DNA from 3 places in the Rummeliibacillus sp. G93 genome. Region 3 is predicted to be linked to each of the others. Evidence: predicted binding sites of a transcription regulator. Region 3 holds the regulator's gene; each other region holds the start of a gene.
What was found. Region 3 encodes CtsR, which represses protease genes until heat stress. Its sites were predicted from a motif close to ATGGTCAATAAAGGTCAAACA; they were not measured.
Positions count from the first base shown of each region.

Region 1: a site for CtsR is predicted at 2,078-2,098, ahead of clpP (ATP-dependent Clp endopeptidase proteolytic subunit ClpP). Genes of this name have one in related genera too.
Region 2: a site for CtsR is predicted at 5,871-5,891, ahead of M2M59_RS03510 (ATP-dependent Clp protease ATP-binding subunit). Genes of this name have one in related genera too.

Region 1 covers NZ_CP097314.1:2,410,777-2,418,748, forward strand. Annotated here, with positions in the region: gene M2M59_RS12100 (TetR/AcrR family transcriptional regulator) at 1-292, shown strand, start outside; gene M2M59_RS12105 (hypothetical protein) at 480-779, shown strand; gene M2M59_RS12110 (spore coat protein) at 865-1,323, shown strand; gene clpP (ATP-dependent Clp endopeptidase proteolytic subunit ClpP) at 1,401-1,991, opposite strand; tRNA gene M2M59_RS12120 (tRNA-Arg) at 2,172-2,243, shown strand; gene M2M59_RS12125 (HPr family phosphocarrier protein) at 2,474-2,731, opposite strand; gene whiA (DNA-binding protein WhiA) at 2,763-3,710, opposite strand; gene yvcK (gluconeogenesis factor YvcK family protein) at 3,744-4,730, opposite strand; gene rapZ (RNase adapter RapZ) at 4,735-5,622, opposite strand; gene M2M59_RS12145 (NUDIX hydrolase) at 5,609-6,091, opposite strand; gene trxB (thioredoxin-disulfide reductase) at 6,368-7,315, opposite strand; gene M2M59_RS12155 (tetratricopeptide repeat protein) at 7,406-7,972, opposite strand, start outside.
Region 2 covers NZ_CP097314.1:737,006-744,977, reverse strand. Annotated here, with positions in the region: gene trpS (tryptophan--tRNA ligase) at 1-533, shown strand, start outside; gene fabF (beta-ketoacyl-ACP synthase II) at 858-2,093, opposite strand; gene M2M59_RS03520 (beta-ketoacyl-ACP synthase III) at 2,122-3,060, opposite strand; gene M2M59_RS03515 (YjzD family protein) at 3,387-3,590, shown strand; gene M2M59_RS03510 (ATP-dependent Clp protease ATP-binding subunit) at 3,644-5,791, opposite strand; gene M2M59_RS03505 (Crp/Fnr family transcriptional regulator) at 5,990-6,694, shown strand; gene M2M59_RS03500 (metal-sulfur cluster assembly factor) at 6,792-7,100, opposite strand; gene M2M59_RS03495 (prolyl oligopeptidase family serine peptidase) at 7,153-7,923, opposite strand.
Region 3 covers NZ_CP097314.1:3,115,979-3,123,950, reverse strand. Annotated here, with positions in the region: gene M2M59_RS15860 (aldehyde dehydrogenase family protein) at 1-42, shown strand, start outside; gene M2M59_RS15855 (acyl-CoA thioesterase) at 141-632, shown strand; gene M2M59_RS15850 (hypothetical protein) at 768-959, shown strand; gene corA (magnesium/cobalt transporter CorA) at 1,049-2,008, opposite strand; gene M2M59_RS15840 (magnetosome magnetite crystal formation protein family) at 2,183-2,500, shown strand; gene M2M59_RS15835 (CtsR family transcriptional regulator) at 2,669-3,163, shown strand; gene M2M59_RS15830 (UvrB/UvrC motif-containing protein) at 3,153-3,719, shown strand; gene M2M59_RS15825 (protein-arginine kinase McsB) at 3,709-4,779, shown strand; gene M2M59_RS15820 (ATP-dependent Clp protease ATP-binding subunit) at 4,807-7,245, shown strand; gene radA (DNA repair protein RadA) at 7,363-7,972, shown strand, end outside.

The DNA of each region.
Region 1 (7,972 bases), 710 kb from region 3:
TTTTATAAAGAATAATGTAGAACATCATATCATGAGTCAGGAGATGGTAACACAACAGCTTGATGGTTTCATTAAGGGATTAGGACCATGTGATTCCAAAAAGGGTCTGGAATATGCAAGCTATTTGTTAAGCGAATTAAGCGAATCGAATCCTAAATACTTCATTATCGAGGCGCTTTTAACACCGTTTCGTAAAGCTTTCGCCAAAACAACTCATGCAGCGGAAGCAAGGGAAATCGCCAACTATATTTGGCGGCTTGTCCGAATTGAACAGAACGACGAACAATTTTGAAACCAAGCAGTTCATTCATTTACCATTGGATGAACTGCTTGGTTTTAGTATTGTCTAAATTTGCATTAGGTACACGTTTATTTAAAATCATGTACCTATTTTTCAAGCGAAACTCTAAAATGTTGTACATCCGCCCTGCCCTTCTTATTTTTTATGAATATGCAATATAAGAGGGGAGGTGGAATAGTTGTTTAAGAAAAATCGTGAGGAGTTATACAGCCTTTCAAATCAATTTATTGAAATATTCATAGCGGATATTTTTTCAAAGAACAAAGTCAATATGGATGAAATTAGGGAAAAGGTGTCAGATGAGCAGCGGGAAAAATTAAAAAGTACTGTGAATCAACTAAAAGAGCAGGTCGAGGAGTTCCTTCAGTCACAAAACACAAAAAAAATTACTGAAAAAGAGACTAAGGAAGAGCCCTCAAGCCCACTTAGAGAAAAACTCAAGAAGACTAAAACAGATAATGAAGATAAGGAAAAGTAAAATTTATTCCTTACCCATGTTCTTTGTCTATACAAGATCGTTCATAAAAGCATCTACTATAAAAGGATGAAAGGAGGGGTGAAAAATGAATGAATATGAAGCTTCTCATAACAAATGGACTGCACATGATCAAAACATGGACCATCCGTGTGATCCTTGCCGCGATAACAACGGAGACATAGATAATAATGCCGCTGAAATAGCGGATATTGATCAATCCTCAAATGAGATTATTATTATCCGTGACTCTTGTGATATTACTGTGGAAACAACTGATACACAGGTAGCTGTTTCGCTACAGGCAGCTTTACAAGTTGCTATAGCTATTGTAGTGAATATTACAATCGCAGATAGTTCGCGTGCAGAAACGGTGACACAAGAGTTATTACAAAGAGCACAAATTCGTCAAGCGAATCGCCAAAAACTTGTCATCGTTAACTCCCGTTCTGTAAATGTAACAACAACAGATACAGACGTTGCAATTTCCCTACAATTACTACTTCAAATTCTAGTAGCTCTGGTTGCACAATTGGATATTCTATAGATAAAACAACTCCATACTTCCTATACAAAATAAAAAGACTGCAACCAATAGTTTACCTATGGTTGCAGTCTCTCTTATTATTTTAGCTCGTTGCGTTCCATAATGTGGTCGATTAAGCCGTAATCTTTCGCTTGTTCAGCGCTCATGTAATTATCACGATCTGTATCGCGCGCAATAACCTCAATTGGTTGGCCAGTGCGTTCAGATAAGATTGCATTTAATTTTTCGCGTGTTTTAAGAATATGTTTCGCAGCAATTTCAATTTCAGTTGCTTGCCCTTGTGCTCCACCTAAAGGTTGGTGAATCATCACTTCGCAGTTTGGCAATGCATAGCGCTTGCCTTTAGCGCCTGCTGTTAGCAAGAATGAGCCCATAGATGCGCACATACCCATACCAACTGTTTGGACATCTGGTTTGATGAATTGCATTGTGTCATAGATTGCCATGCCTGCAGTAACGCTTCCGCCTGGAGAGTTGATATAAAGGAAGATATCTTTCTCAGGGTCTTCAGCTTCTAAGAATAGCAATTGTGAAACGATTGAGTTTGACACATTGTCGTCGATTGCACTGCCTAGCATGATGATACGGTCTTTCAATAAACGTGAATAAATATCGTAGGCACGTTCACCGCGGTTTGTTTGTTCAATAACTGTAGGTATTAAGTTCATAAGAAATAGCCTCCTCAATTAAAAAATAGAATACATAATGACATTTGCTGAGCTTCTTCTTCAGCTGTACCATTATATTACACATTATGGTCAACAAAGGTCAAATGTTACGATTGTTTTTTTCCTCTATTGATATTTGTTTGTTTTATCTGTATAATAAAACAGTCGTTAAGTATATATGCCCTCGTAGTTTAACGGATAAAACATAAGATTCCGGTTCTTAGGCTGGGGGTTCGATTCCCTCCGAGGGCGTTATTGAAATCCTCTTAAGCGTTGCTGCCAACTTTGGCATGCAACGTTTTTTATTTCTCCACTTATGACTTTTGTTGCTTAAAAGGAAGAAACAAAAACAACGCACAAATCCAAGAAATGAGGATCTGTGCAATAAGGGAGAACTATACTATTTATACCCAATTCGGTATAAAAAAAATCACCTCTATTCATTTTTTGCGAATAGAGGCTTTTTTCAATAGTTGATTGTGTTACTCTTCAACTTCAATAAGTTGGATTAGATTAGAAAGAGCTTGATCCTCATCATCTCCGCTTGCGCTTAAAATAACAGGTGTTCCGTGTGCTAGCGCCAAACTCATAATGCCCATTATACTTTTGGCATTTACTTTCTTATCGTCTTTTTGCAAGAAAATATCAGCTGCATGGCGGTTTGCTTCTTGAACAAATAAAGCGGCTTGCCTTGCTTGCAAACCTGATTTCAAATTTACTTTTGCCTGTTGTTCTACCATTCAATCATCCAATCCTTCCAGTAAGCTTATTTTATACTTTCGCTGTCTCGCCGCCTCTAAGTGAGTCTGCAATCGCATCAATCTTACGCAAACGATGATTGACACCTGATTTGCTGACTGTGCCTGTCGAGACCATTTCCCCTAGCTCTTTTAGTGTCACATCTTGATACTCTACTCGAAGCCTAGCAATCTCCTGAAGTTTTTCTGGCAATTGATCGATCCCGATTGCTTGATCAATAAAGCGTATGTTTTCCACTTGTCTAATAGCTGCACCGATTGTTTTATTTAAATTGGCTGTTTCACAATTCACTAGACGATTCACGCTATTGCGCATGTCTCTAACAATCCGAACATCCTCAAATTTCAACATCGCTTGATGAGCACCCACTAGACTTAGAAAATCGGAAATTTTCTCTGCTTCCTTCAAATATGTGACAAAGCCCTTTTTCCGTTCGATTGTCTTGGCATTCAGCTCGAAGACATTCATCAGTTCCATCAATGCATCACCGTGTTCTTTATAAAGAGAATACACCTCTAAATGATACGATGATGTCTCCGGATTATTAACAGAGCCCCCCGCTAAAAATGCGCCGCGCAAATAAGCTCTTTTTTCATCAGGTGTAGGAATGATTTTTTCTTCGATATCATGATGAAACAGAAAATTCCCTGTTACAATCTGCAGCTCTTCTAGCAATTCCTTTGCACCTTCGCGTACGCGGCAAATGTAGACATTATTCTTTTTCAGCCTCATTTTTTTCCGCACCAAAAGCTCTATTCGATAGTTGTAAAATTTCTTGATGATTGTATACATTCTACGAGCGATAGCAGCATTTTCTGTTTGGACATCTAGGCTCAGTTGTCGATTGGCAAACGATAATGAACCGTTCATTCGAATGAGGGCAGAGAGCTCCGCTTTTAAACTGCTATCCTTTGCTTCCACTTGTGTAAGCTCTTTTTTCGTCTCAGAAGCAAATGACATAGCAATCCCCCCTTCCTTGTTATATTTTAGACGCTAATTCGCCGAAGATTGCTTTTTCTGTTGATAATTTGTTGCATATTCTACAATCCATGCCGCTACATTATTGGCATCATGCCGCACTACGCCATCATGAATGGATGCTATATCCTTTTTAATGACCTCTAGCCCCATTCCTTCAAGTCTTGGCACATCAAACCTGACAGGCTCCGCTAATTCTTTGCTGTATGCTTCTCGAATTGACAGTGGAAGCTCTTCTTTGTTAATCAAGATGGTATGAAGGAAGTTCGCACCCACATGATCGATTAGCGCTTGGACATGATCTGCGGCAGAATAATGAGAGGTTTCACCTGCTTGCGTCATCAGATTGCATATATAAATTTTATGGCCTTTTGCATTCAATACAGCTTCACGAATACCATTTACCAATAAATTAGGCAAGATGCTTGTATAAAGGCTACCAGGACCAATAATAATGATATCAGCACTCTCAATAGCGCTCACTGCTTCCTGCACAGGCAACACATCCGCCGGCGATAAAAATACACGCTGAATTCTTTGATTATACGAAGGGATTTTAGATTCCCCTTTGACAATCGTTCCATTTTCAAGCTCAGCCATAAGCGTGATTCTCTGATTGGCTGCAGGCAACACTTTGCCATGTACATTTAATACTCGGCTCATTTCGGCGATTGCATGCGAAAAATCACCCGTTATAGCAGTTAACGCTGTAAGCATCAAATTCCCTAGAGAATGGCCCCCTAGCTCTTCTTTTCCTTGAAAGCGATATTGGAACATTTCTTCTACCAGCGGTTCAACCTCTGATAACGCAGCGATTACTTGGCGAATGTCGCCGGGCGGTGGGATTTGAAAATCATCTCGGATTCTCCCTGAGCTACCGCCATCGTCTGCTACTGTTACGATTGCCGTTAAATCAATGGGACATTTTTTTAAGCCTCTAAGTAATGTAGATAATCCAGTGCCACCGCCGATAATAGCAACACGCGTAAGTGCTTTTTGCATAGCATTATTCCTTTCTCTTCGCTATATCGCGGTGGGTAATAACAGTTGGAGCCTGTTCGTCCAAAAGATGGCCAAAGTACTCTGCTAATGTAACCGAGCGATGTTGACCGCCAGTACATCCAAACGCAATAACTAGCTGCGTTTTCCCTTCTTTTTGATAAAGCGGAATCATAAATTGGAACAAATCTGTTAGCTTTTGAATCAATGCTTTTGTATCGTCATATTTCAATACATATGAAGAAACATCTTCATCTAATCCTGTTTTTGGACGGAGCCCCTCTATATAATAAGGATTTGGCAAAAAGCGTATATCAAACACGAGATCCGCATCAATTGGCATGCCATGTTTAAAGCCAAATGACATGACGTTCACTGTAAATTGACGTGAATTCACTTCTGAAAATTGGGCACGGATGCGTTCGCGAAGCTCTCTAGGCTTCATGCTCGTTGTATTATAAATATATTGCGCACGTTCTTTGACATCTGCCAAGAGATCCCTTTCACGTTGAATCCCCATCAATGGCAGTCCATTATCCGCTAAAGGATGGGTACGCCTTGTTTCTTTATAGCGTCTGACAAGCGACTCGTCATCCGCATCTAAAAACAGAATCTTTGTCGCAACTAAATCTTCTTTTTCAATCTGCTCTAGCGCTTCGTTCAATGCGGAGAAAAAATCACCGCCGCGTAAATCCATTACGGCTGCAATACGTGATATCTCCTTTTTGGATTCTTTCATTAGATTAAGGAATGTTGGCAATAAAGCAGGTGGCAAATTATCAATACAATAAAAACCCAGATCCTCAAAGCTTTGAATAGCCAAGGTTTTTCCTGCACCAGACATTCCTGTGATAATAATTAATTCGTTTACGGCGTTTTGATTAGACATGATCATCATTCCTTTCAGAGGACATTTGAATGCGCTCCTCCAGCAATTGGAAGTCTTCTGTATATGTAAACGTTCCATATTGAGTACCAGTCTGTTCAACAGCATAAAGCAAATTTGTACGGTCACCTTCTGCCATAGGCAATGTTTTTAATTCTTCAACGGGATGCCACTCAAGTATCCCTTCACGTGTTTCCTTATATGGGGCACCTTCTAAATCTTGAGCCACAAAGGTAAAGAGCATCCACTCATTCACGATCTCTTCATCTCGTTTAATGACCATTGTATATACACCTTTTAGATGGGGGTGAATGGCAGAAGCGCCTGTCTCTTCATAAAATTCTCTGCTCGCCGCTTCAAAAATCGACTCGCCGCCCTCTACTTTACCGCCCGGTGCTACATACCAGCCGCGTCGTGGCTTCTTTAATAATAGTACTTGATCGTCTTTCATCACTAATAAATTGGCGATTCTTTGCACACACGACACCTCGTTTCTCTTTGTCCATATAATTATATTATACAGGCTACTGCACCATGAGTACAAAGGAATTAACATCCGCTCAGTTTACCCCATCGGACAAAGCCTGTCTATAACTCTTCCTAGTAAAAATATCGAAAAAAAAAGCTGACTCTTTCGCCTAAAAAAACGAAAAGAATCAGCCACAAGAAATATTAATCTTATAAGGGGTTATGCGAATATTATAGCCCTTTTATTTAACAGAGAGATGTCAACAATGTAGAGTTTATATTACAATTATTGAACCTCAAATTTTTCTTTTAATTCTTCTACATAATGTTGGACTGCTTGCGCAGCGATACTGCCATCGCCTGTCGCTGTTACGATTTGGCGCAATGATTTTTCTCTTACGTCACCTGCTGCATAAATGCCTTTAATAGAAGTTTCCATTAAGTCATTTGTTTCAATATAACCAGTTTTGTTTAAGATGCCTAAGTCTTCAAACGGTTTTGTTAAAGGCAGCATTCCGATATAAACGAATACACCATCAATTGGCATTTCTTGTTCTGTACCATCAACTGTAGATACAAGCGTTGCGCTGCCAACTTTTCCATCGTTTTCATGGATTTCTTTTACTGTATGGTTCCAAATGAAATCAATTTTTTCATTTGCAAATGCACGGTCTTGAATAATTTTTTGCGCGCGCAATTGATCACGGCGATGCACGATTGTCACTTTGTTCGCGAAACGTGTTAGATAGATTCCCTCTTCGACTGCAGAATCTCCGCCGCCAACTACAATCAAGTTTTTATTTTTAAAGAATGCTCCGTCACAAACAGCGCAATAGCTGACGCCACGGCCACCAAGCTCTTTCTCGCCAGGTACACCCATTTTTTTGTATTCAGCACCTGTAGAGATAATGATTGCACGTGTTTTGAATTCTTTAGAAGTCGTTTTGATTGTTTTGTACTCTTCGCCATCAACGATTTCTGTTACGTCGCCGTAAGCATATTCTGCACCAAATTTTTTGGCGTGTTCAAACATTTTAGTCGATAATTCAGGTCCTAAAATGGAATCAAAACCAGGATAGTTTTCGACTTCCTCCGTATTCGCCATTTGTCCGCCTGGAATACCTCTTTCTAACATCAAAGTAGAAAGATTACCGCGTGATGTATAGACTGCTGCTGTCATTCCGGCAGGTCCTGCACCAATAATCACAACATCATAAATTTTTTCTTCTGACATGTTTGCTCCTCCTAGTTGGATCTATTTCATTAGTTCTAATCTTAGAGGATATCCTTTCATTATGACAAGATATCTGCTTGCAGCATGACTCTATTGATCAAATAAAGGCAAATACTGAATAAGTTCATTCACATATTTCGTTAAAGTCTGTGAAGATATACCATAGTACTTAGCAATCTCTTTTTTTGTGATATCCTTCGTGCGCGACGATTTATACATATATTCAGTTGCCGCTGCAAGAGCTTTAGGATTTTTAAATAGATACTCTTTTTCCCATGCTCGTTCAAAAAGAACTAACCACATTTGGAATATAAATGTGTCGTGTAGCTTCAGTGGCATGAATTCCTTATATAGAAGTTCTGCTACTTCAATAGCTTTCAAAAACACTTTTATACGTTCGCCGTCTCCTAAAAAGTCTTGATCTAGTGCATACGCCAAAAATAATTTTTCGATAGTGGTGTATTCATCTACATTGATAATGCTAGGATGGCCGACGATTTCTTGCTGGTACGGCGATTTGCCAAGCAAAAATAAACCAAGCAGCCTCTCGCTACTATAGCCACTTTCTAATTTTTCTATAATGAAATTTCGATTGTTTTCAATAGCTTCTTCATCTTCCAGCGCATTATTGATTAGCCAAGGTTCAAACCCTTTCTT
Region 2 (7,972 bases), 870 kb from region 3:
TCACACGTGATCTAGCAGAGCGATTCAACAAACGCTATGGCGAAGTATTTACTATTCCAGAAATTCAACTCCCTAAGAACGGCGCTCGCATCAAATCACTTCAAGATCCATTGAAGAAGATGAGCAAATCAGATGAGAACAAAAAAGCAACAATCCGTTTGCTGGATACGCCAAAAGAAATCGAGAAAAAGATCAAATCAGCCGTTACTGATTCGGAAGGTATCGTGAAATTCGATATGGAAAATAAGCCAGGCGTTTCTAATCTTTTAACTATTGAAGCAGCGTTGAGCAATATGTCGATAGACGATTTAGTCTCAAAATATGATGGACTTGGCTATGGTGCTTTTAAAGCTGGCGTAGCGGAAAGTGTTATTCAACACCTAACACCAATTCAAGAAAGATACAATGAATTAATTGATTCACCTGAATTGGATGAAATTCTGAATGTTGGTGCTGAGAAAGCCAACAAGATTGCAAGTGAAACTGTTACGAAAATGGAGTCCGCGATGGGCTTGGGAAGAAAAAGACGGTAATCAGTCCAAGACATGCTCCTAAAAAGATTTTAAAATCCACTGTCTTCAAGATGAAAATAAATACATCAGACCATGGATAACCGAGAGCATGATAGTTTAAATACAAAATCATATGAGTGGCGGTCAATACAACTAGTCCATAACAAATTAAAAAAAATAAGAATCGCATATCATTATCCTTTTCTTGTTTTTTTATTTCAGTGATTGAAAGAGATTTGTTGTGTGAAATTTCGCTTTGTCGTTTAAAGAATCTATTATAAGCTATGAAAAAAAGCCTTTCTCTATTCATGAGAAAGGCTTTTCTACTAGTTTTAACTTTTTGTATTACATTTTTTTAAACAGTAGTGAAGCATTATGTCCACCAAAACCAAGCGAATTGCTCATCACGTATGAGATTTCTTGCTCTCTTGCTTTATTTGGCACATAATCCAAATCACATTCTTCATCTGGTGTTTCAAGATTCATTGTTGGTGGCAAAATATTTTCTTGCAACGCCAACACAGAGAAGATTGCCTCAATGCCACCTGCTGCACCAAGTAAATGGCCGGTCATTGATTTAGTTGAACTGATCGCTAATTTATAAGCGTGCTCTCCGAAAACTGTTTTGACCGCTTTCGTTTCGAATAAATCATTATAGACCGTACTTGTTCCGTGAGCATTAATGTAATCCACTTGCTCAGGAGATACTTCTGCATCATTAAGTGCCTGTTGCATAGCACGTGCTGCTCCTTCACCTTCTGGAGCAGGAGCCGTGATATGGTGTGCATCACCTGTTGAGCCGTAGCCAATAACTTCTGCGTAAATTTTTGCACCACGGTTAACCGCATGTTCATATTCTTCCAGGATCACAATACCAGCACCTTCGCCAATGACGAAACCATCACGATTTTTATCGAATGGACGTGAAGCTGTTTTTGGATCTGGATTTAATGTTAGTGCAGTATTTGAACAGAAACCAGCTACTGCCATGTTAGTAATCGGGGCTTCTGCTCCACCTGAAATCATGACGTCAGCATCACCACGTTCAATTACCTTGAAGGCGTCACCGATTGAGTTTGTACCTGATGCACAAGCTGTTACTGAACATGAATTAATCGCTTTTGCTCCGAAATGGATGGATACTTGACCCGCAGCCATATCGGGAATCATCATTGGTACGAAAAATGGACTCACACGACGTTGCCCTTTTTCAAGGAAATTATTATATTGCTGTTCAAATGTCTCCATTCCACCAATTCCTGAACCAATCCATACACCCGTGCGCAATCCGACCTCAGGCGTAATTTCTAGGTTTGAATCTTCAACAGCCATAATAGATGCAGCTAATGCATATTGAGTAAAACGGTCCATTTTTCTCGCATCTTTTTTAGAAATATATTTTTCAATATCAAAGTCTTTTACTTCAGCAGCAATTTTAGCCGGAAATTTTTCTGGATCCAATCTTGTTAATGGTCCAATTCCAACATGGCCTGCTTTAATATTTTCCCAAGTTGTTGAAATATCGTTTCCTAGCGGTGTTACTGCTCCAATACCAGTCACTACTACTCGACGTTTTGCCATGGTTATAATTCCTCACTTTTCCTTTGTGTTATTTTCCCCATCTCATTGCAACAGCGCCCCAAGTTAATCCAGCTCCGAAACCTACTAAAACAAGTAGATCATCATCTTTAATGCGGCCGTTCTCCAACTCTTCTACTAACGCATTACCAATTGAAGCAGCTGAAGTGTTACCGTATTTGTGGATAACTGACGACATTTTTTCAGGCGGTAATTCCAACCGTTGTCTAGAAGCTTCCATGATACGGATATTAGCTTGATGCGGAATCAAAAAGTCTACATCATTTTTTGTTAAGCCTGCTTTATCAATTACATTTAGTGCAGATTGTCCCATTTGACGAACTGCAAATTTAAATACTTCGCGGCCATTCATTGAAAGATAGTTTTCTTTCGTTTGATATAGATGATTTCCACCTGAACCGTCTGAACCCAATTCAAATGAAAGTATACCTCTTCCTTCAGAAACTTTACCTACCACTGCTGCAGCTGCACCGTCTCCAAAAAGAACGGCTGTATTACGATCAGACCAGTCAACAATTTTTGTTAGTTTTTCAACTCCAACAACCAAAACATAATCGTAAACACCTGACTCAATAAACTGCTTAGCTGTGACTAAACCATAAATATAGCCAGCACATGCTGCAGAAAGATCCATCGCTGCTGCATTAACTGCACCAAGCTGGTCTTGTATCATGCAGGCTACACTCGGAAACGGCTGATCCGGCGTAACAGTAGCTACTAGAATTAATCCAATTTGTTCTGGTTTTATGCCAGCGTCTTTGATCGCTTTATCTGCTGCTTCAAATGCCATATGGGATGTATCTTGGTCATCTGCAGCGATATGACGTTCTTGTATGCCAGTACGTGTGCGAATCCATTCATCTGACGTATCCATCATTTTTTCTAAATCAAAATTTGTTAATACCTTCTCTGGAACACATCTTCCTACTCCAACAATCCCAGCATTCATGAGGTAGCGCCTCTTTTCTTATTATCAATTATTAGTATCTGGTCTTAATTATAGCGAATAATTCTCTTTTTATCAATATGAATCAATTTTGTTCTTATCAGATTGCAAAAGTTTCTTCCAAAAAAATAAAACGTTATGGTATGATAGAGTTGATAAAAAGTGAAACGAACACTCAGATTTCATGAGGTTTAATCCTCAATTAGTGCGCGTTGAACCAATCGGGCATTTATGGTCAGTAACTCTTCTAACCATTCGTTATCACTCAAGTGTTGAGTTGAGGTCTTGCTGCCCCATAATGCGGATAAAAGTGAGCTAGAGGTGATTATATGAAATACATTATGTTAGTGATTTGGTCAGCATTATTGGTTTCCACATTAAACTATGTTGTGAGCTCAATCAATAATGTGCCATTAGATGGACCAGCATTCACAAAAGGATTATGGATATCACTTATCATTTCAGTATTAATCTTAATAATGGATGCAGTGATTCCAAAAGATTCACCAAAAGAAATCGGTCAACACGAATAATGACTAAAAAACCTGTCCCAAATAATGGACAGGTTTTTTATTTTGAAGAATGATTATTTACTTTCTTTATGAATGGTTACTTTACCATCCTCCAAGGCTACTACTAATCGGTCTCCGGCGCTTGCTTCGCCTTTTAATAATTCTTGCGCTACCAAAGTTTCAATATAGCGTTGAACAAAGCGGCGTAGTGGACGTGCGCCAAATGCAGGGTCAATGCCTTCTTTAACTACCCATTCTAGTACATCTTCATTTACGATTAGCTCAATATCTTGTTCTGCCACCCGTTTTTGAAGGAGTGCTACATATTTTTTAGCAATTTCGTAATATTGTTTTTCTGATAAGGAATGGAACATCACGATATCATCAAGTCGGTTAAGCAATTCAGGTTTAAAATGTTGTTTCAATTCTGCCATTACTAGATCTTCGATTGCATGATCGCTATCTTGCCCTTTTAACTCCAACAAATAGTGTGAGCCAATATTGGAAGTTAAGATAATGACTGTATTAGTAAAGTTGACTGTACGCCCTTGACTATCGGTTATGCGACCATCATCCAATATTTGTAACAAGATATTCGCTACATCAGGATGAGCTTTTTCAATTTCATCGAGCAACACAACAGAATAAGGATTTCTGCGAACGGCTTCTGTCAATTGACCGCCTTCTTCGTATCCAATATATCCTGGAGGTGCACCCACTAATCTTGAAACACTGTGTTTTTCCATGTATTCGGACATATCTATACGAATGAAATGATCTTCTGAATCAAATAGCTGAGCAGCCAATGCTTTAGCTAATTCTGTTTTGCCGACACCTGTTGGACCTAAAAATAGGAATGAACCAATAGGCTTGTTCGGATCTTGAATGCCAGCTCTTGCACGCCATACTGCTTCCGTCACCAAACGTACCGCATCGTCTTGCCCAACTACACGTTCATGCAATGTGTCTTTCAGGTGCAATAGCTTTTCGCGTTCACCTTCTACTAATTTAGTCACAGGAATACCCGTCCATCTTGAAACGATTGATGCAATCTCTTCCGCTGTTACATCTTCTCGTAACAAACGGCTCTCATCATCAGTTTGCAAAGATTTTTCAAGCGATTGCAGTTCTTTTTCTAATTCTGGAATTTTGCCATGGCGCAAAACGGCAGCTTTGTTAAGATCATATTGATTCTCTGCATCCTCTAATTCTCTACGATAGCGGTTTAATGTTTCCCGTTTTTCTTGGATAGCTTGCAGTGCATTTTTTTCTGATTCCCACTGCTCTTTCATATTTTTAGATGATGCTTTTAATTGATCTAACTCTTCGCGTAAAGCTATAAGCCGTTTTTTGCTTGCTTCGTCTTTTTCCTTTTGTAACGCTTGTTCTTCAATCTCCAGCTGCATTTGGCGACGTGTTACTTCATCTAGCTCTTGTGGCATTGAATCGATTTCAGTACGAATCATCGCACAAGCTTCATCGACTAAATCAATCGCTTTATCTGGTAAGAAGCGCTCTGTTAAATAACGATTAGACAATTCTGCTGCCGCTACAATCGCTCTATCATGAATTTTTACGGCATGATGCAATTCAAAGCTTTCCTTTAAACCACGTAAAATGGAAATAGTATCTTCTACTGATGGCTCTCGCACGAGTACTTGTTGGAAGCGACGTTCAAGCGCCGGATCTTTTTCAATATACATGCGATATTCATCAAGCGTTGTCGCGCCAATACAATGTAATTCACCGCGTGCAAGCATTGGTTTAAGCATATTGCCTGCATCCATTGCTCCGTCTGTTTTTCCTGCGCCAACAATAGTATGAATTTCATCAATGAATAAAATAATACGTCCTTCACTTTCTTTGACTTCTTTCAAGACACCCTTTAACCGTTCTTCAAATTGGCCACGGTAGCTCGCACCAGCCACTAATGCACTCATATCAAGCTCATATATGAGATGATCCTTTAATCCTTCAGGTACATCTTTTTTTACAATACGCTGTGCAAGGCCCTCAACAATAGCTGTTTTTCCTACCCCAGGTTCACCAATTAATACCGGGTTATTTTTCGTTTTACGGGACAATATTCTAATAACATTCCGAATTTCTTGGTCTCGACCAATGACAGGATCCATCTTTCCTTTTTTCACTTCTTCTACTAAATTCCGTCCAAATTGTTCTAATGGGCTTTTTTGCTCTTCGTTATTCATTTGCATTTGCATTCAAATCAGCTCCCTTTGACCATTACTGACCTTATGTTAATTTTATTATATTCTTCTCTATCTTTAATGTAAAGTAATATGTTTGACCTTATTTGACTATATAATAATTACCATTATTTACTGTATTCACATGACTATCATTCTAACTAGGCTGTGTTATAATGAGAAAAATAGATTACGTGAAGGATGGGATAGGTATTGGCAGATTTGGATCATTTTGAACCGCTTCCACAAAAGATACGAAAAATCTTTGAAGAACATGGTTCATTGATTAAATTTCCTAAGAGTAGCCATATTTGCATCGAGGGAGAGCCAGTTAAAGATCTTTTCTTTATCGTAGCTGGAAAAGTGGTTGTATCGAAAGAAACTGCAGGAGGCAAAGAATTGTCGCTCCGAATTTGTGGCAGTGATGATTGTATTGGTGAAGGAATTGTTTTTAGCACATCTGGTTTTTATCCACTGAGTGCGAAAACATTGGAAGCCTCTCAAATTCTTACATTAGATGCAGGCCTTTTCGAAATACTTTTAGCTCAAGAACCTGATTTGTTAATTGAGTATATTAAATGGCTGCAGCTTCAAAATTTAAAAACCCAAACGAAGCTGCGTGATTTGCTGCTATTTGGCAAGAAAGGTGCGCTATATTCCACTATCATTCGTTTATCCAATACGTACGGTGAAAAACTAGAAAATGGTGACATTCTAATTAACTATCCATTAACAAACACTACGCTAGCAAATTTGTGTGCTACAAGCCGTGAAGTAATCAATCGTACGCTGCATGAATTAAAGAATTTAGACGTCATTTCTTTTGATAAAGGATTGATTACCGTCCATCAATTAAACTATTTAAAAGATCAATGTGAATGTGATAACTGCCCTATTAGCGTCTGTCGTATTGACTAATGCTTCATCTTCTATGTATACCCTACTGTCATGAATATATTCGGAATGCTTATATAAAAAATCAGTGAAGAACTAGTTCTCCACTGATTTTTAATTTTTATCGAATACCTAATGCCATTTTTGCGTAGCGTGACATCTTATCTTTAGACCAAGGCGGATTCCAGACAACATTGACATCTACATCTTTTACTTCTGGAATTTCAAATAAAGCTGTACGGATTTGATCCACAATCACTGGTCCCAGTGGGCAACCCATAGAAGTAAGTGTCATTGTGATGACGCATAGTCCTTCTTCAGACATATCCACGTCATAGACTAAACCTAAATTGACGATATCTATACCCAGTTCTGGGTCAATAACATTTTCAAGTGCACCTAGAATATTTTCTTTTAAATCTGCATCCATGGTTTTATCCCCTTTCTTCATATTGTTCCCTAATCATATCATCCCTAAATCACTATGCCAAATGGTCAGCAAGGAAAGCAGTCCCTGCAAGCATCCCTGCACGAGATACTTTGTGGCCAGAAGACGAATCAACCATAAACGCCAAATCTTCTGGATGATCCTGATAATAATCTTTTTGAAGTAGTTTATAAAATTCATGCGTAGGCTTAAATGGTACCATTTGGTCCTTTTTGCCATGCCAAAAGAATACAGGGCGACCTAACAGACCTTCTGGTTCTTTACTTAAGTCAAAACGACTAAGCGTTTTATACATTCTCTCTAACTCTTCGTCATTCAACGGAATTTTAAACCCTTTTTCTTCAATGCCGGCAATTTGTTCCTTCGCTAATTCTACATAAGCTGGAGAGCCCATCATAACAGCCGCCGTTTTGATCCACGGATATACTTTCAATGCGCCAAGCGTCACAATGCCACCCATTGAGGTTCCAGAAAGGCCAATTTCACCTTCTTTTGCCAACCCTTTTTCTAGCAGCTGGTTGCGTAAAAATTGTACTTCTTCGATAGAAGTTAAAACAATTTCCCAAAAACGAAGACTCAACTGAACTTCATCCAGTTCTTCTTCGCGTTCCCCATGCAATAGCGCATCAGGCAATAATACACGTAGACCCTTATTTACTAACTGGTAAGCATAATGTAGATTATGTTCTTTTGCGCTTGTAAATCCGTGCAAAAAAATGACAGTGGGCGCTTCTTTTGTCGCCGACTGTTCATTGTATATATGAAGTAAAGGGATATTGCCCCAAATTTCATGGTCCACTTTCATTTCATTCACTCCCTCATTTCGTTATGTCAATGTTATCAAAAAAAAGAAA
Region 3 (7,972 bases):
ATGACTGATTTGAAGTTTATTACGATTAAGACTAAACTGTAGTATGTTTGGAGAAGCCGATCTAGTACAGAGAAAAGACTTGTTGAACAAGGGCTTCCCTTTAAAATTATGTGTTAAAAGATACGTGAGGAGTGTATACGATGCTAGAAGCAGTGCCAATGGGCAGTTCAAGAACAATACAAACAAGATTGGTTTTACCGCCCGATACCAACCATATGAGCACGATTTTTGGTGGGAAGGTGTTGGCGTATATTGATGAGATCGCAGCGATTACGTCCATGAAGCATGCAAAAATGCAAACAGTAACAGCATCTTTCGACTCAGTGGACTTTTATTCGCCAGTTCGTTCAGGAGAAGTCCTAGAACTAGAGGCGATTGTTAGTTCTACTGGACGCACATCGATGGAGTTATATATCGTGGTGCATTCTACTAATATCGACACAGGTGTAAAAAAACTAACGACAGAATCTTTCGTTACTATGGTAGCAGTAGATACCAATGGTGCACCTCAGGAAGTAGCACCCGTTTACCCAGAAACAGAGCAAGAAAAGAAATTATTCGAATCAGGTTCGATACGCCGGAAGATTCGTAAAGAAAAGCGCGAAATGCCAAGCAAGTTCTTTACCTTATAATAATCGGTATACTATACAAATAGGCGGTTGCTGTAACTTATAACAGCAACCGCCTATTATCGTTTCTTTATCTATTCGGACTAGATAGAACATGCTACAATAAAGAAAAAATCACAAGAATAGGATGTACGCAGCATGGATACAAAAAGAGGAATGAAATATGCACTGCCACTAGCCATGGTAGTAGCGGTCTCATCGTTAATGCTTCTAAATGCTAACTATACAGAAGTGCCAATGAGCCACAGAATCTATATTACAATCGGTGCCACCATCGTCACTTATCTCCTGTCTTTTGTCCTTTTTGGTTTAAAAGATACTCCTAAATAATTCCCATATTAATGAGATTAATAGAAACCAACTTTAAATGGAATAGCTTGCAAAGTATAGAGAACTTTGCAGCTATTCTATTTTCGTTTTTACGGTCTATAGTCAAACCATCCCTTTAACTTAAACCAGATGGCCATCGAAAAGGCAATGCCAAACATAATGAATAAGATAATAAAGTAACCATAATGCCAATTGAGCTCAGGCATATTTTTAAAATTCATTCCATAGACACCCGCAATAAATGTCAGCGGTATGAATATGGAAGAAATAATAGTCAAAATCATCATAATGCCATTCATCCGGCTCGAGTTTATCGACATATGGCTATCTCGCATGTCTGCTGTCAGTTCCCGATTCGATTCCACCATTTCTGTCAGCTTAATCAAATGGTCGTGTATATCCATAAAGTAAGCCCGTTCCTGGTCATTCAAGCGGAAGCGATAGGAATTTAAAATTCGATAAAGTAAATCGCGCATTGGCAAAACGATGCGACGAATATGAAGCAAATCGCTCCTTAGATCAAATACATATTTCATTGATTTTGTCGTACTCTTAAAACCGATTTCATCATCTATTTCATTTAAATGATCTTCGATGTCATATACTAACGGAAAGTAACCATCAACAATTTTATCAAGTACTTGATAGGCAATATACAGGGATCCGCGCTCCCAGGAAGCTGGCATTTCTTCAATTCGTTCTCTCACGATGGCAAACTCGGGGGCAGGTGAGTGATGATAGGTGACAATAAAGTCTGGAGCTACAAATAAATTGACCTCTTCCCCTTCAAATGTTTCTTTATTTATTTTATGAGCAACAAGAAAATGGTACCCCTCGTAATAATCCAGTTTAGGCCGTTGTAGTCTCATTAAACAATCCTCGATGGCTAAGGGGTGAAAATGAAAAAAGCTGCTAAGTAATCTATTTTCTTCTGTGGTAGGCGATTCAAAATCGACCCAATACCATATAAACTTGCCGGTTTTAATCTCTTCGAGCGAAAAATCAGCTAAGAGTTGTTGATCATTAGTGATACCAAGCGTCCGAATCATCTCAAACCCTCATTTCAACAATATTCGTATATTTATCCTCTCACAAATATGTAAACAATGCCAGAAAGGAGAAATTCCTCATATAAGGGAGGTATAAAAAAGTGAAACTATATTTAATGTAATACGTAAATTAAGTTAAGTAAAAATAGATATTGAAAGTGAGTGAATAACAAGATGGAGAATAAAGGGTTAAAAGTTATTTTGCATGCGAGCGCCTTTTTTGCCCCATGTTTAGTCCCGATTCTTATTTTTGTGTTTATTAGAGATGAAGAAATAAAACGTTTATCAATCCAAGCGCTGCTGTTCCAATTCGTTATGTGGCTGCTCGTTACAGTTGGAGGCATCCTTACCTTAACGATATTCCTTGCGATTATTGGCATTCCTCTAATTGTTATTGTCGGTATCATGGGCGTTATTATCCCGATTATCGGTATCGTCAAAGCACTTCAGGGAAGCCATTGGGAATATCCTATTGTTAGAAAGTGGATTTAATCCAAAAACTTATGAACATACTGCATATAGCAGTATGTTTTTTGTGTATATTAGGAGAATGAATAACGATTTTCCAGGTTAAGCAAAATATTTGCATCATTTTTTGATGGCACATATAATAAAGTCAAAGTTAGTCAAAGTCAGTGAAGCGAGTGAGGTGGAATAAAAATGCGGAATATCTCAGACATTATTGAAGGGTATTTAAAAGAGATTATTGAATTAGGTGGTAAAGGTCATATTGAAATCAAACGAAGTGAAATTGCAGACAAATTTCAATGTGTACCTTCCCAAATCAATTATGTCATCAATACAAGGTTTACAGCCGAGCGAGGGTATATCGTTGAAAGTAAGCGAGGCGGGGGTGGCTATATACGGATTTTACGTGTTAGAGCAAGCTCAGGGACCGAGTTGATTGAAGAGATTATGCATCAAATTGGTGATTCTATCACACAGTCGTCTGCACAGGACTTTATTTTTCGGTTAATTGATGAAGATGTAATAACGCAAAGAGAAGCAAGGATGATGATAGCGGCACTAGACCGTTCAGTATTGTCCCTCCATTTACCTTTACGCGATGAACTACGAGCGCGCATTATGAGGGCGATGTTACTAGCGGTGAAATACGACCAGCAAATGCAAAGAGGTGTTAAAGATGATATGTGAAAATTGTAAACAGCGGCCTGCTACAATTACAGTCACACAGATGAAAAACGGCAATAAGATAACAAGGCACTTTTGTGATGTATGCAATAAGCAGCTAGATCACTTTCACGTGAATCTTGAACCTGGTGATAGTTCCAATGCCATGCAAAAACTATTTTCAAATTTATTCGGTACGCCAAGCTGGTCAGTACAGGATGTGCCTATCAAGAAGCCACAAAGTAAAGTGCAAAATGAAAGCTGTCCACAATGCGGCATGACATATAGACAATTTCTCGAAGAAGGGAAATTCAATTGTCCAACATGTTATGAGACGTTTAAAGATTTTTTGCCACAGGTATTAAAACGGCTTCATAATGGCGCTACAGAACATATAGGCAAGGTTCCTGGATCCATTAATGAGAGCTATCAGACAAAACGCCAAATTGAAGCGCTGCGACAAGATATGAAAACAGCAGTGGAAGAGGAACGTTTTGAAGACGCCGCGGAAATTCGTGATGAGGTTAAATTGCTTGAAAACAAATTGAATGGAGGAGGTGAGAAAAGAGATGAACATTGACCACTTTCTGCAAAGTAAACCTCCTATATGGATGAGAGGGGATAGTACATTCGGCGATATTGTCATGAGTACAAGAATTCGCTTGGCAAGAAATATCAATGGATTTCGGTTTCCTCGGGCATTCTCAGAAGATGAAGCATTGCAAATTGACAAAATGGTATCGAATGCATTGATTGATGGAGATCAGAAATTTGATATGCCATTCTCTTATTTCTCACTCCATGATATGCCCTCTCTTAAGCGTCAGGTTTTGGTAGAGAAGCATTTGATTAGCCCGCAATTAGCAAATAAAACAAAAACAGGCTCTATCTTAGTGTCGGATGATGAAACAATTAGCATCATGGTAAATGAAGAAGACCATATCCGCATACAAAGCTTACAACCAGGCCTGCAATTGGATAAAGCTTATCAGTTGGCTGATGAAGTGGACCGGCTTTTAGAAAGAAAGCTATCATATGCTTTCGATGATTCATTTGGCTACCTTACAAGCTGTCCAACAAACACAGGTACAGGACTTCGGGCATCAGTGATGATGCATTTACCTGCTCTCACTGCGACTAACCAAATGGGAACGCTGATGAATACAATGGCTCGTTTAGGGATGGTTGTAAGAGGAATATACGGAGAAGGTACCGAAGCTCTCGGGAATTATTATCAAATTTCTAACCAAATCACCCTTGGCAAGCCAGAAGAAGATATTATTTTGGATCTACAAAGTGTAGCCGAGCAAATTATTCAAAAAGAAATCGGTGCCCGTAGAGCTTTGCTAGAACACGCATCCATTGCTGTTTCAGATCGTTTAAATCGATCATTAGGTGTGTTGAAATATGCAAGGATTTTATCTAGTGAAGAAGCGGCTAATTGTTTATCAAATGTCCGGTTGGGTATAGATTTGGGATTAATTCCAACATATCCGGATAGAGTTTTGAATGAATGTATGTTGATTATGCAGCCTGGTTTCTTGCAGCAGCTTGCTGGTACAACGCTCCAGGCGAACGAAAGAGATGTATTTCGAGCAACAATTATTCGAGAAAAATTAAACAATACGACGGTTAAATAATATAACAGTAAAAAGGAGAGGATCTTCATGATGTACAATCGATTTACACAGCGCGCTCAAAAAGTTCTGCAATTAGCACAGGAAGAGGCAATTCGTATGAAACACGAAGCCATTGGCACAGAACATATTTTGCTTGGCCTCATACGTGAAGGAGGCGGCATAGCGGCAAAAGCGCTTGAAGCAATCAACGTGAGTACAGAAATGATTGAAGAAGGTATTGAAGAATTGGTTGGTGTCGGCACTAAAAATGTAGGCCCAATTGTACACTATACACCACGTGCTAAAAAGGTCATTGAATTATCAGTCGATGAATCTCGCAAACTGGGCCATTCATACATTGGTACAGAACATTTATTGCTTGCGTTAATTCGAGAAGGCGAAGGTGTAGCAGCTCGTGTGTTAAATAATGCGGGTGTCAGTCTAAACAAAGCCCGTCAGCAAGTACTACAACTGCTTGGAAGTAATGATCATCCACAAGCAAGCAATAATAGTGCGCCGACAGCTAATACACCTACGCTCGATGGCTTAGCAAGAGACCTTACTCAAATAGCACGAGAAGGCAGCTTGGATCCTGTGATTGGACGCAGCAAAGAAATTACACGCGTAATTGAAGTGCTGTCTCGCCGTACTAAAAACAACCCTGTATTAATCGGGGAGCCAGGTGTCGGTAAAACAGCTATTGCAGAAGGTCTTGCACAACAAATCGTGAACAATGAAGTGCCTGAAACATTGCGCGATAAACGTGTTATGACGCTTGATATGGGAACAGTCGTAGCAGGTACAAAATATCGTGGTGAATTTGAAGACCGTTTGAAAAAGGTAATGGATGAAATTCGCCAAGCAGGAAACGTGATCCTATTTATCGATGAGTTGCACACATTGATCGGTGCTGGTGGAGCAGAAGGAGCAATTGATGCTTCAAATATCTTGAAACCATCACTTGCTCGAGGAGAATTACAATGTATTGGTGCTACAACATTAGATGAATACCGCAAGTACATTGAAAAAGATGCAGCACTTGAACGTCGCTTCCAACCAATACAAGTCGATGAACCATCAGTAGAGGAAGCTATTCAAATTATTAATGGGCTGCGCGACCGTTATGAAGCTCATCACCGTGTCAAAATTACAGATGAAGCTATTGAAGCGGCTGCTAAAATGTCAGACCGTTACATTTCAGACCGTTTCTTGCCTGACAAAGCAATTGACTTAATCGATGAAGCAGGATCTAAAGTTAGGTTGCGTTCATTTACAACACCACCAGATTTAAAAGAATTAGAACAAGAGCTAGACTCACTTCATTCTGAAAAAATGGCTGCAGTCCAATCTCAAGAATTTGAAAAAGCTGCGTCCTTACGTGATTCTGAACAAAAGCTTAAAGATAAATTGAACAGCACGAAAAAAGAATGGAAAGAAGCGCAAGGTAAATCAGAATCTAAGGTAACGGTGAATGATATTGCGGAAGTTGTGTCCATGTGGACGGGTGTCCCGGTCTCTAAACTGGCGCAAGCTGAATCAGAGAAGCTGTTGAACTTAGAGGATGAGTTGCATAAACGAGTAGTAGGCCAAAGCGAAGCAGTTGAAGCTATTTCAAGAGCGATTCGCCGTGCTCGTGCAGGATTAAAAGATCCAAAACGTCCAATCGGTTCCTTTATTTTCTTAGGCCCAACAGGTGTTGGTAAAACAGAACTTGCCCGGGCTTTAGCTGAAGTAATGTTCGGTGATGAAGATGCCATGATCCGTGTGGATATGTCCGAATACATGGAAAAACATTCGACTTCTCGACTTGTTGGATCGCCTCCAGGATATGTCGGTTTTGAGGAAGGTGGTCAGCTGACAGAGAAAGTACGCCGCAAACCATATTCTGTTATTTTGCTTGATGAAATTGAGAAAGCTCACCCGGATGTTTTCAATATCTTATTACAAGTGTTGGACGATGGCCGTTTAACGGATTCCAAAGGCCGTGTAGTGGACTTCCGTAATACGGTGGTTATTATGACATCCAATGTAGGTGCAGAGGCATTAAAATACCGCAAATCACTTGGTTTTGGTGCTCAAAGTGCATCACAAAGCCAAGAAAATGCAAAAAGTGTCATGATGGAAGAATTGAAAAAAGCATTCCGTCCAGAGTTCTTAAACCGTATCGACGAAATGATTGTCTTCCACTCATTAGAAAAAGAAGATTTGCGCAAAATTGTAAACCTAATGGTAAAACAATTAACAAAACGCCTGCATGAACAAGATATTACGCTCGATCTTACAACGGAAGCAATCGACAAAATTGCAGAAGAAGGATACGATCCGCAATACGGTGCCCGCCCATTGCGCAGAGCTATCCAAAAAAATATAGAAGACCGCCTATCAGAAGAAATCTTAAAAGGCACTGTCTTAACTGGACAACGCGTTGAATTTGATGTGAAAGATGGAGAATTTGTCGTGAATGTCAAAGAATTAGCAACAAAATAGTGAACTTTATGTCAACGTATTGAAAAATAATACGCAACAGTGAGGCGTTCCAAATGCGAAATTTGGGACGCCTTGTTTTATAATAAGAGTAAGACTAAAAATGGCAGGAGATATAAAATGGCCAAAAAGAAGACAAAGTTTTTTTGTAATGCATGTGGATATGAATCTCCAAAATGGCTAGGTAGATGTCCTGGTTGCGGTGATTGGAATACAATGGTGGAAGAAGTAGAAGTAGTATCCAAGGGGCCAAGAGGGGCTTTTCAGCATTCCTCGTCTGTAACGCAAAAAGCTACGCCATTAATTGCAGTTGAAACAGAAGATGCACCAAGGATCGAAACGGAACTAAATGAATTGAATCGCGTCCTAGGAGGTGGGATTGTCCCAGGCTCACTTGTCCTAATTGGCGGGGATCCGGGGATTGGGAAATCCACGCTTTTGCTGCAAGTTTCAGCGATTCTTTCGAATAAAGGGCATCGTGTCCTCTATATTTCCGGAGAAGAATCTATTCGCCAAACGAAGCTAAGAGCTGAAAGACTAGGCGTAAAATCCGAAGAGCTTTACATTTATTCAGAAACGAATCTTGAATTTCTAAATCAAACGATTGAAGAAGTGAACCCCAAGTTTGTTATTGTGGACTCCATTCAAACAGTGTACCACCCGAATGTAACAAGCGCACCGGGAAGTGTCTCACAGGTTAGAGAATGTACTGCTGAATTTATGCGTATCG